DNA from 2 places in the Massilia sp. BHUDP2 genome. Region 2 is predicted to be linked to the other one. Evidence: predicted binding sites of a transcription regulator. Region 2 holds the regulator's gene; the other holds the start of a gene.
What was found. The regulator LexA, encoded in region 2, represses DNA repair genes until DNA is damaged. The targets are predictions, from matches to a motif close to ACTGTATNNNNATACAGT.
Positions count from the first base shown of each region.

Region 1: ACK6C6_RS04570 (error-prone DNA polymerase) is a predicted target of LexA. The motif match lies at 2,467-2,484, and genes of this name have one in related genera.

Region 1 is NZ_JBJUVW010000001.1:1,033,869-1,038,673, forward strand. It holds gene ACK6C6_RS04555 (M61 family metallopeptidase) at 1-904, opposite strand, end outside; gene ACK6C6_RS04560 (RcnB family protein) at 1,068-1,535, opposite strand; gene ACK6C6_RS04565 (PhzF family phenazine biosynthesis protein) at 1,532-2,431, opposite strand; gene ACK6C6_RS04570 (error-prone DNA polymerase) at 2,543-4,805, shown strand, end outside.
Region 2 is NZ_JBJUVW010000001.1:1,143,773-1,148,577, reverse strand. It holds gene ACK6C6_RS05065 (replicative DNA helicase) at 1-267, opposite strand, end outside; gene rplI (50S ribosomal protein L9) at 373-825, opposite strand; gene rpsR (30S ribosomal protein S18) at 863-1,153, opposite strand; gene priB (primosomal replication protein N) at 1,196-1,486, opposite strand; gene rpsF (30S ribosomal protein S6) at 1,515-1,901, opposite strand; gene lexA (transcriptional repressor LexA) at 2,175-2,807, shown strand; gene ACK6C6_RS05035 (tetratricopeptide repeat protein) at 2,844-3,578, opposite strand; gene ACK6C6_RS05030 (cystathionine gamma-synthase family protein) at 3,678-4,805, opposite strand, start outside.

The sequences.
Region 1 (4,805 bases), 110 kb from region 2:
CCTTCGGACGGTAGGCCTTGACGTTCCAGGTGTGATAGAACTCGTGCGCGGCCACGCGCAGGAAGTTCAGGTAGTCCTTGCGCGGCGCGAAGGTCCAGCGGGATTTCTGGATGACGGTGGAATTGGCGTGCTCGGTGGCGCCGCCGACGCCGTCGGTGGCGTGGACGATGAACAGGTAGCGCTGGAACGGATACTGGTTGCCGTACATCTTCGCGGTCTCGACGACGATCTTCTTCAGGTCGGTCATCATCTGCTTGCCGTCGTGGTTGCCGCGGCCCCAGATCGCCAGCTCGATGCTACGGCCATCCACCTTGTCGGTGTAGAACTCGTGGATGCCGGTCTCGATCGGCGCGTCGATCAGCACGTCGTAGTTCGGCGCCACGAAGCAGTGGTCGCAGTTGCCCGAATCCATGCCCGAACGCGACTTCCAGCCCTGCGGCACGTCCAGCTTGACCGCTACCTTCTCCTTGCGGAAGGGCGCGGCGTAGACGAACACGCCGCTGGCATCCAGGTAGGCGTGGGTGTCGTCGATGTGGCGGGTGCGCTCGCCCAGCAGGTTGGCGTACAGCTCGTACTGCACCGTCACCGCGTCGCCCGGTTTGGTGCGGACCTGCCAGGTGCCCTTGTCGGTCTTGGCGACCGGCAGCGGCTGGCCCTTGGCGTCGAAGGCCTTGAACAGGCGCACGCCGTTGGCGAGGTTGAGCATGTTGTAGCGGCCGGTGCGCCAGTTCGGCATTTGCACGTCGAGCGTGGTGCCGGTGGCTGCCGGGAAGGTGGCGCGCACTTCGGCCAGGTGCTGTGCCGCATCGGTAATGCGCAGCTGGTAATCGACGTCGGCGCGTGCGGTGGCACTGGCGCCGAGCAGGATCAAGGGGAGGGCGTAGGTCAGGAGTTGTGGTTTCATGTCCGCAGGATGGATGAGCTCCGGTAGAGCGTGCGCGGAAGTGTATACCAGCTCGCGGACGGGGGACAGCCCTTGCTGGCGGCGTCAATACGGCCTGGCCATGCGAAAAAAGGCCGCGCCTTGTTACAGGGCGCGGCCTTTCCGGGACTGACCCGGTGTCGTGTCAGTTGCTCAGCAAGACCTGTGCGATCAGACCGGTGGCGATGGCGGCCAGGATGTAGTCGTTGCCGGCGCGGACCCAGTGGTGGCCGCGCGGCGGCGCGCTCAGGTGGCGGTCGCGCCAGTCGGTGACGACGTAGCGGCTGTCGCGGTATTCCTTGCTCAGGTGCTGGCCGCGGCGCAGGTCGTGGCGCGGTCCGGCGCCGCGCCGGTCGTCGCGATGGAACTGGCGTGCATCGTAGTAGCGATCGTAATTGCGGTCGTTGGCGCGCTGGTGGGCGTTGCCGCGTGGGCCGTCATGGCGGTCATTGTCATAGCGGCCGTTGTCATACTTGTCGCCACGGCGGTTGTCCTGACCATAGGCGTTGCCGTTGCGGCCGTCGTGGCCATGGTCGCCGCGCTGGGCGAACGCGCTGCCGCTGGCAGTCAGGCTAAGGGCGATCAGTGCCGATGCGATCAAACGTGGTTTCATGCTGTTCTCCTGGTGACGCGGTGTGCTTTCGCGATGTGTCCATTACACCGCGAACCGGGCCGGACAGGTGAAGCCAGGCAGTAAGGAATGCTACCAAACGTATCAGGGCCGCCGGTGGATTCAATGAGCGCGGCCGGCTCCGTGCGGCCGCCGACCAGGATGGCCCCGTCCTCTGCCCGGGTCGTGATGATGCAGGACTGGCCGGTGGCGCGTCCCTGTCGCAGCACGATGCCATGTCCCAGCAGCGCGGTGAGCGCACCCGCCGCCACGCCGGTGGCACTGTCTTCCAGGGCCGGGTCGAGGTGGTTGAAGTTGCGGCCTTCGAAGCGGCCGTCTGGAAGACGGCACCAGGCGTAGATGCCGTTGATGCCCGCCTCCTTGCTCCATGCCGTGATCGCTTCCAGGTCCGGCCGCAGGCCAAGCAGCGTGGCGGCGTCCGGCCCTTCGACCAGCAGCTTCGGGCTGCCGACCGAAGCGACACGCGGCGGCGATGCCGGCACGAAGCCGGGCGCTGCGAGCAAGTGCTCCAGCAGGCCGCTTGCCAGCACCGGCTGCGCCACTTCCTGCGCCTGCAGGCGAACATAAAAGGCATGATCGCCGCGCAGCAGCGCGAGCTGCTGGCCGCGCATCGCCGTCGTCACCGAAAGCAGGGCGGCATCGGGATGGCGCCCGAACAGCACGTGCGCCACGGCCAGCGTGGCGTGCAGGCACAGCGGGCTGCGCATGTGCGGGTAATAGAAATCGACCACCTCGCCGTCGAGGAAGACGCAGGTGGTGTTGCGTGCTTGCGCCAAGGCGCGGCGCGCTTCCTCGTTCGCTTGGCCGCCTTCGATGACGAGAGCCGGGTTGCCGTCGCCGGCATGTTCGCCAAAACAGCTCAGTGCACGAATCTGCATGCGTTTCTCCTTGTCGAGCGGGAAGTCTCGGTTATACTGTGTTTTTATACAGTATTGCCGGTTTGTCCAGCATTGTATCCCGTTCGCCCCGCTTTTGTCCGTCCTCTGCCGATGACCGATCCGCTTTCTCCGCCACCACAGGTTTTGCCTCCGTATGCGGAGCTGTTCTGCCTGTCGAACTTCTCCTTTCTCGAAGGAGCCTCGCATGCGGAGGAACTGGTGGCGCGCGCGGTCCAGCTTGATTATTTTGCCCTGGCGCTGACCGACGAATGCTCGCTGGCCGGGGTGGTGCGCGCCCATGCCGAGGCCAAGAAGGCCGGCCTGCACCTGGTGATCGGCGCCCACTTCCACCTGAAGAACCCGGACGGCAGTCCGGCGCTGTCGCTGCTGCTGCTGGCCAAGAACCGCAACGGCTACGGCAACCTTGCGGAGCTGATCACCCTGGGCCGCACCCGCAGCGAAAAAGGGACCTACTTTCTCACGCCGGACGACCTGGCCCGGCCCGCGCCTGCGTACGCGCACCTGAAGCACATGCCCGACTGCCTGGCGATCCTGCTCCCCGCTTATCCCTCGCACGAAGCGGCGGACGTCGACCGCCTGCACGCGCAAGCCGCCTGGATGGCGAGCACCTTCCCGGGCCGCGCCTGGCTCGGCCTGGTCCTGCTGCATCGCGCCTTCGATGAGCCGCACCGCGAGGCGGTGGAAGAGGTGGGCTGGCAGCACGGCCTGCCGATCACGGCGCTCGGCCACGTGGTAATGCACGTGCGCTCACGTAAACCCCTGCAGGACACGCTCACCGCCACCCGCCTGAAGAAACCGGTGGCCGAATGCGGCTATGGCCTGGCCCAGAACGCCGAGCAGCACCTGCGTTCGCGCCTGCGCCTGGCCAACATCTACGGCCGCGAGGCGCTGGCCGAGACGCTGCGCATCGCGCGCCTGTGCACCTTCTCGCTGGATGAGCTGCGCTACGAATATCCCGACGAAGTGATCCCGCCCGGCATGGATGCCACCAGCTTCCTGCGCCAGGAAACCTATGTCGGCGCGCACCGGCGCTTCCGCGAGGGCATCCCGGCCAAGGTGCAGGCGCAGATCGAGCACGAACTGCAGCTCATCGCCGAGATGAAGTACGAACATTACTTCCTCACCGTGTACGACATCGTGCGCTTCGCGCGCTCGCAACATATCCTGTGCCAGGGGCGCGGTTCGGCCGCCAATTCGGCGGTGTGCTACTGCCTCGGCATCACCGAGGTCGACCCGGCGCGCGCCAGCCTGCTGTTCGAGCGCTTCATCTCGAAGGAGCGCAACGAGCCGCCCGACATCGACGTCGACTTCGAGCACCAGCGCCGCGAGGAAGTCATCCAGTACATCTACCGGAAATACGGGCGCGAGCGCGCGGCGCTGGCGGCGGTGGTGATCAGCTACCGCCCGAAGAGCGCGCTGCGCGACAGCGGGCGTGCGCTCGGCATCGACCTGGCCATCGTCGAGAAGGTGGCCAAGACCCACCACTGGTTCGACAGCCGTGCCGATTTGCTGGGGCGCCTGGCGGAGGCGGGACTGGATCCGGAATCGCGCCTGGCGCAGCAGTGGGCCACGCTGGCCGACAAGCTGCTGAACTTCCCACGCCACCTGTCGCAGCACCCGGGCGGCTTCGTCATCGCGCGCGGCAAATTGTCGCGCCTGGTGCCGATCGAGAACGCCACCATGGCGGAGCGCAGCGTCATCCAGTGGGACAAGAACGACCTTGAGGAACTCGGCCTGATGAAGGTCGACGTGCTGGCGCTGGGCATGCTGTCGATGATGCGGCGCGGTCTCGAACTGGTGGGCCAGCGCTACGGCAACCTGTTCGAGATGCAGGACATCCCGCCGGACGACAGCGCCACCTACGACATGATCTGCGCGGCCGACACCGTGGGCGTGTTCCAGATCGAGTCGCGCGCCCAGATGAGCATGCTGCCGCGCATGCGTCCGCGCCGCTTCTATGACCTGGTGATCGAAGTGGCCGTGGTGCGCCCCGGCCCGATCCAGGGCGGCATGGTGCATCCTTATTTGCGGCGCAGGCAGGGCCTGGAGCCGATTCACTATCCGAGTCCGGAAATGAAGGTGGCGCTCGAGCGCACCCTGGGCGTGCCGATCTTCCAGGAGCAGGTGATGCAGGTGGCGATCCTCGGCGCCGGCTTCACGCCGGGCGAGGCCGACCAGCTGCGGCGCGCGATGGCGGCCTGGAAGCGCAAGGGCGGGCTCGAAAAATACTACGACCGCATCGTGCGCGGAATGCTGGAGCGCGGCTACACGCTGGAGTTCGCGGAAGCGATCTTCAGCCAGATCCAGGGCTTCGGCGAATACGGCTTTCCCGAGTCGCACGCGGCCAGCTTCG
Region 2 (4,805 bases):
GCCCACCTCCTCGGCCTTGCCCAGCATGTTGCAGGCTTCGTAGACCGTGATCACGTCCGCCGGCTTGCCGGCGTTGATCAGGCGGATCATCTGTTCGAAGATGATGCGGTGGTCGTAGCGGTAGAAATCCTCTGCGTGCATGAAGTCGGCAATGCGGTCCCAGGCGGCGTTATCGCGCAGCAGGCCGCCGATGACGGACTGTTCTGCTTCGATGGAATGCGGCGGGATGCGCAGGGAATCGACTTGCGGATCGGATGGGGAATTCATGGCGGGCATTATACCGTTTCCGGTCACACGGCTGAAATAATTGGCGAGTTTCCAGGAATAAAAAAAGCCGGGCGAACCCGGCTTTTTCATTTATACAACAGCAGCTTAAGCAGCTTCGCCGACGACAGCGATGGTGATTTCCGAGACGACGTCGGTGTGCAGCGCGACGGCGACCGGGAATTCGCCGGTGGTCTTCAGCGGACCGGTCGGCATGCGAACCTGCGACTTCTCGACCGGGAAACCTTGCTTGCTCAGGGCTTCGGCGATGTCGAAGTTGGTGACCGAACCGAACAGACGGCCGTCCACGCCCGCCTTCTGGGCGATGGTGACGGTCATGCCGCTCAGCTTGTCGCCTTGCGCCTGGGCAGCCGACAGCTTCTCAGCTGCTGCTTTTTCCAGTTCGGCGCGCTTGGTTTCGAACTCGGCCACGGCGGCCTGGGTAGCGCGGCGTGCCATTTTTTGCGGGATCAGGAAGTTACGTGCGTAACCGTCCTTGACTTTGACGACGTCGCCCAGGTTACCGACGTTGACGACTTTTTCGAGCAGAATAACTTGCATATTTTTTCTCCAGGATATCTAGCTGACGTGCCGCGATTTAAGCGTTGTGCAGGTCGGTGTACGGCAGCAGCGCGAGGTAGCGTGCGCGCTTGATGGCGGTGTCGACCTGGCGCTGGTAGTGCGCCTTGGTACCGGTCAGACGTGCCGGCATGATCTTGCCGTTTTCCTGGACGAAGTCCTTCAGGGTGTCGACGTCCTTGTAGTCCACCTGTTCCACGCCTGCGGCGGTGAAGCGGCAGAACTTCTTGCGCTTGAACAGCGGGTTCTGCTGCTTGCGCTTCATTTTTTCTTTAGCTTTGTTTTTGTCGAACTTTTTACCGAATGCCATGTTGAGGCTCCTGTATCTGTAATCTAAATAGGCCGAGTACTGTTACGCGGCACTGAAATCAATGATGTGAAACACCAAGGCTTTGCTGTTGCGGTTTTTCCTTGCGAGGAATCCTTCGAAGCGGTAGGCGGCGCCGAGTTCGGCGCTTTCCAGCCTGCCTGAAATCTCGCCCGCGCCGAGCGCAGGGATTTCAAACGCGACCTGCCTTGCCACTCCGGCCTCGACCTGCTGCGAATCGTGCATCAGGATCGCACCCACGATGGGGACGCCGGCCGGGGTGAAACGCAGTACGTCTCGCTCCGCGATGGTCGCGATGAGCTGGAACCGGTTCACTGCGTTCTACGAATTCCCGAGAAAAAACTTAGGCAGCGGCGGCCGGAGCAGCGGCTGCTGCTTCTGCGCGGTGGCTCTTGGCTGCGTCTTCGCGCTGGACCGACTTCATCATCGGCGACGGTGCGGTTTCGGCCTTCTTCATCTTGACGGTCAGGTGACGCAGGACGGCATCGTTGAACTTGAATGCGGTTTCCAGCTCGACCAGGGTCTCGTTGTCGCACTCGATGTTCATGCAGATGTAGTGAGCCTTCGGCAGCTTCTGGATCTGGTAAGCCATCTGGCGACGGCCCCAGTCTTCCACGCGATGGATGTTACCGCCGCGGCTGGTCACCGTGGTCTTGTAACGCTCGATCATCGCCGGAACTTGTTCGCTCTGGTCCGGGTGGACGATAAAAACGATTTCATAATGACGCATGCAACACTCCTTGAGGACGTTTAAACAAATGCCCACCTCGGCGTCAAGACGAGTGTGGGAAGGGAAAGCCTTCGATTATAGCCTGAAAAACCGGTGAATGGGAACCCATGGCATGGCCCAGCCCGGCCGATGGCGGCGAAAAGCGGGCATCGGCGCCACGAATGCGGACGCACTGCACAAATTTTTTACAGTTTTCCTGTGTTTGCCCTTGCGCATATCAGAATACTGTACAAAAATACAGTCTGCTCTTACAACTAATGCCGTAAAACACCCATGCTCAAGCTCACTGCAAGGCAAGAACAGATCCTTAACCTGATCAAGGAAGCGATCGAAAACACCGGCTTCCCGCCGACCCGCGCCGAAATCGCGGCCGAGCTGGGTTTCAAATCGGCCAATGCGGCCGAAGAACACCTGCAGGCCCTGGCGCGCAAGGGCGCCATCGAGATTTCCCCGGGCACCTCGCGCGGCATCCGCCTGGTCGGCGCCTCCGTCGAACAGGTCCCGATGGTGCCTGCGGCCCTCATGATGTCGCTGCCGCTGGTCGGCCGCGTGGCCGCCGGTTCGCCGATCCTGGCCCAGGAACACGTCGAAGCCACCTACTCCGTCGATGCCGCCATGTTCTCGGCGCGCCCCGACTTCCTGCTGAAGGTCAAGGGCTGGTCGATGCGCGATGCCGGCATCTGCGACGGCGACTTCCTGGCCGTCAAGAAGATCGACAGTGCCAAGAACGGCCAGATCGTGGTGGCCCGCCTCGGCGAAGAAGTCACGGTCAAGCGCTACCGCAAGACCGGCAACCTGGTCGAACTGCTGCCGGAGAATCCGGACTTCAAGGTGATCCAGGTGAACCCGGAAGACGAGTTCGCTTTGGAAGGCCTGGCCGTCGGCCTGATGCGCAGCTGGCACTAAGCCTGCGCCCACCAAGCCGCCGGCTTGCCCGGCGGCTTATTGAATCTTCTTGTCCGCCCAGTGGGAATCCTTCTTGGCGGATTTCACCATCTGGTTGTGCTCGGTCACATAGGCATCGGTCGCCGAGCGCCATGCGGCGTAGTCCGCCAGCACCAGCTTCGAACCCACCTTCGCTTCCTCGGTCAGGTTTTCCTGCAGCTGGGCCAGGTAGGCATTCGATTTCTCCATCTCCTCCTTGTTCATCAGCTTCTGGATGTCGCTCGGGACGCGCTTGGTCAGCGGCAGCGACGCGTTCAGGTTGGTGACGTACTTGTTGTAGCACTCCTGCCACGTCTGCACGGCCGCGCTGATGCGGTCGATGTCGGCATTGACCTTCGACATCGCGGGAATGCGCGGCGCGGTGCAGCGGAACTCGCCCGACTTCAGGTCTTCGCCGTCGTAGCCCTTGATCCAGTAATCGATGTCCTTGCGGCGCTTGACGCGCTGCTCGATCAGTTCGAGCGAGGCGATCGCGACCTTGTTGCCCTTGGCGGCGGACTTCTTGAACAGATCGACGGCCCTGGCTTCGTCGACCTCCCCTGCTTCGCCATAGAAATACATCTGGCCCAGCGCCTGCTGCGCGGCCGGATTACCGGCATTGGCCAGCTTGGTGTAGATCTTCATCGCGCCCGCGTAGTCCTTCTTCTCGAACAGGGCATTGGCGTCTTCCAGCTCGCCGGCAAAGGCGGCGCCGCACAGCAGCAGGGATGCAAGGAACAGCGTGGTCTTCATGGGCGGATCGGTGTGATGAAAAGAAATCCCATGATAGCGGCAATCCGGCGCCGGGCTCAACCGCTGAAACAAAAACGGCAGCCTCGGCTGCCGTTTCGCTCACGCGTCGAGCGCCTGGCGGAAGTCCGCCAGCAGGTCCTCGGTATCCTCGATGCCCACCGAGACGCGGATCAGGGACTCGGCGATGCCCATGCTGGCGCGCCGCTCCGCGCCCATCTCGAAGAAGATCGTGTGCGCCACCGGGATCACCAGGGTGCGGGTATCGCCCAGGTTGCTGGCCGGGATACCGAGCTTCAGGCGGTTCAGGTAGTCGAAGGGGTCGATACTATCAACCAGCTCGAAGCTCATCAGCGAGCCGCCGGCGTGGAACAGCTCTTTCGTGATGCCGTTCTGCGGATGCGAGGCCAGTCCCGGGTAGTGGACGGCCGCCACGCGCTCATCAAGCTCCAGCATCTGCGCCAGCGCCAGCGCATTCGCGCTGGTGCGTTCCATGCGCAGCGCCAGCGTCTCGGCGCCCACCGCGATGTGGTGCGCCGCTTCGGGCCCGAGGGCCGCGCCGAAGTCGCGCAGGGCCTTGGCGCGCAGCTGGGCCAGGCCCTGGGCAGCTAGCGGCTGCTTGCGGAAGTTGGCCGCGATGTGCGGGTAGGCGCTCCAGTCGAACAGGCCGGTATCGGTCAGGGCGCCGCCCAGCGCGATGCCGTGGCCGCCGATCGACTTGGTCAGCGAATTGACCACCAGACCCGCCCCCACCGCCTTCGGGCGGAACAGCCAGGGCGTGGTCATGGTGTTGTCGACCACGTACAGGATGCCGCGCTCGCGGCACAGCTGGCCGATGCGCGCCAGGTCCGCCACCTGGGTGCGCGGGTTGGCGATGGTCTCGACGAACACCATGCGGGTATCGGGCCGGAGCACCGCTTCCACGTTGGCGACCTCGGTGGCATCGACGAAGTCCACCGCCACGCCCTGGGCTGCCACCGTCTGCCACAGGCTGTTGGTATTCCCGAACAGGAAGGACGACGAGACGATGTGGTCGCCCGCCCTCAGCAGGCCCTGGAACAGCGCGCCGATGGCGCCCATGCCGGTCGCGAAACAGATCGTGCCGACGCCGTCTTCCATCTTGCTGATCTTGTCCTCGAGCGCGGCGACGGTCGGGTTGCCCTGGCGGCCGTAGCGGAAGCCCGGTTCCTTGCCCTGGAAGACCGAGGCCAGCTGGCGCGCATCGTTGTA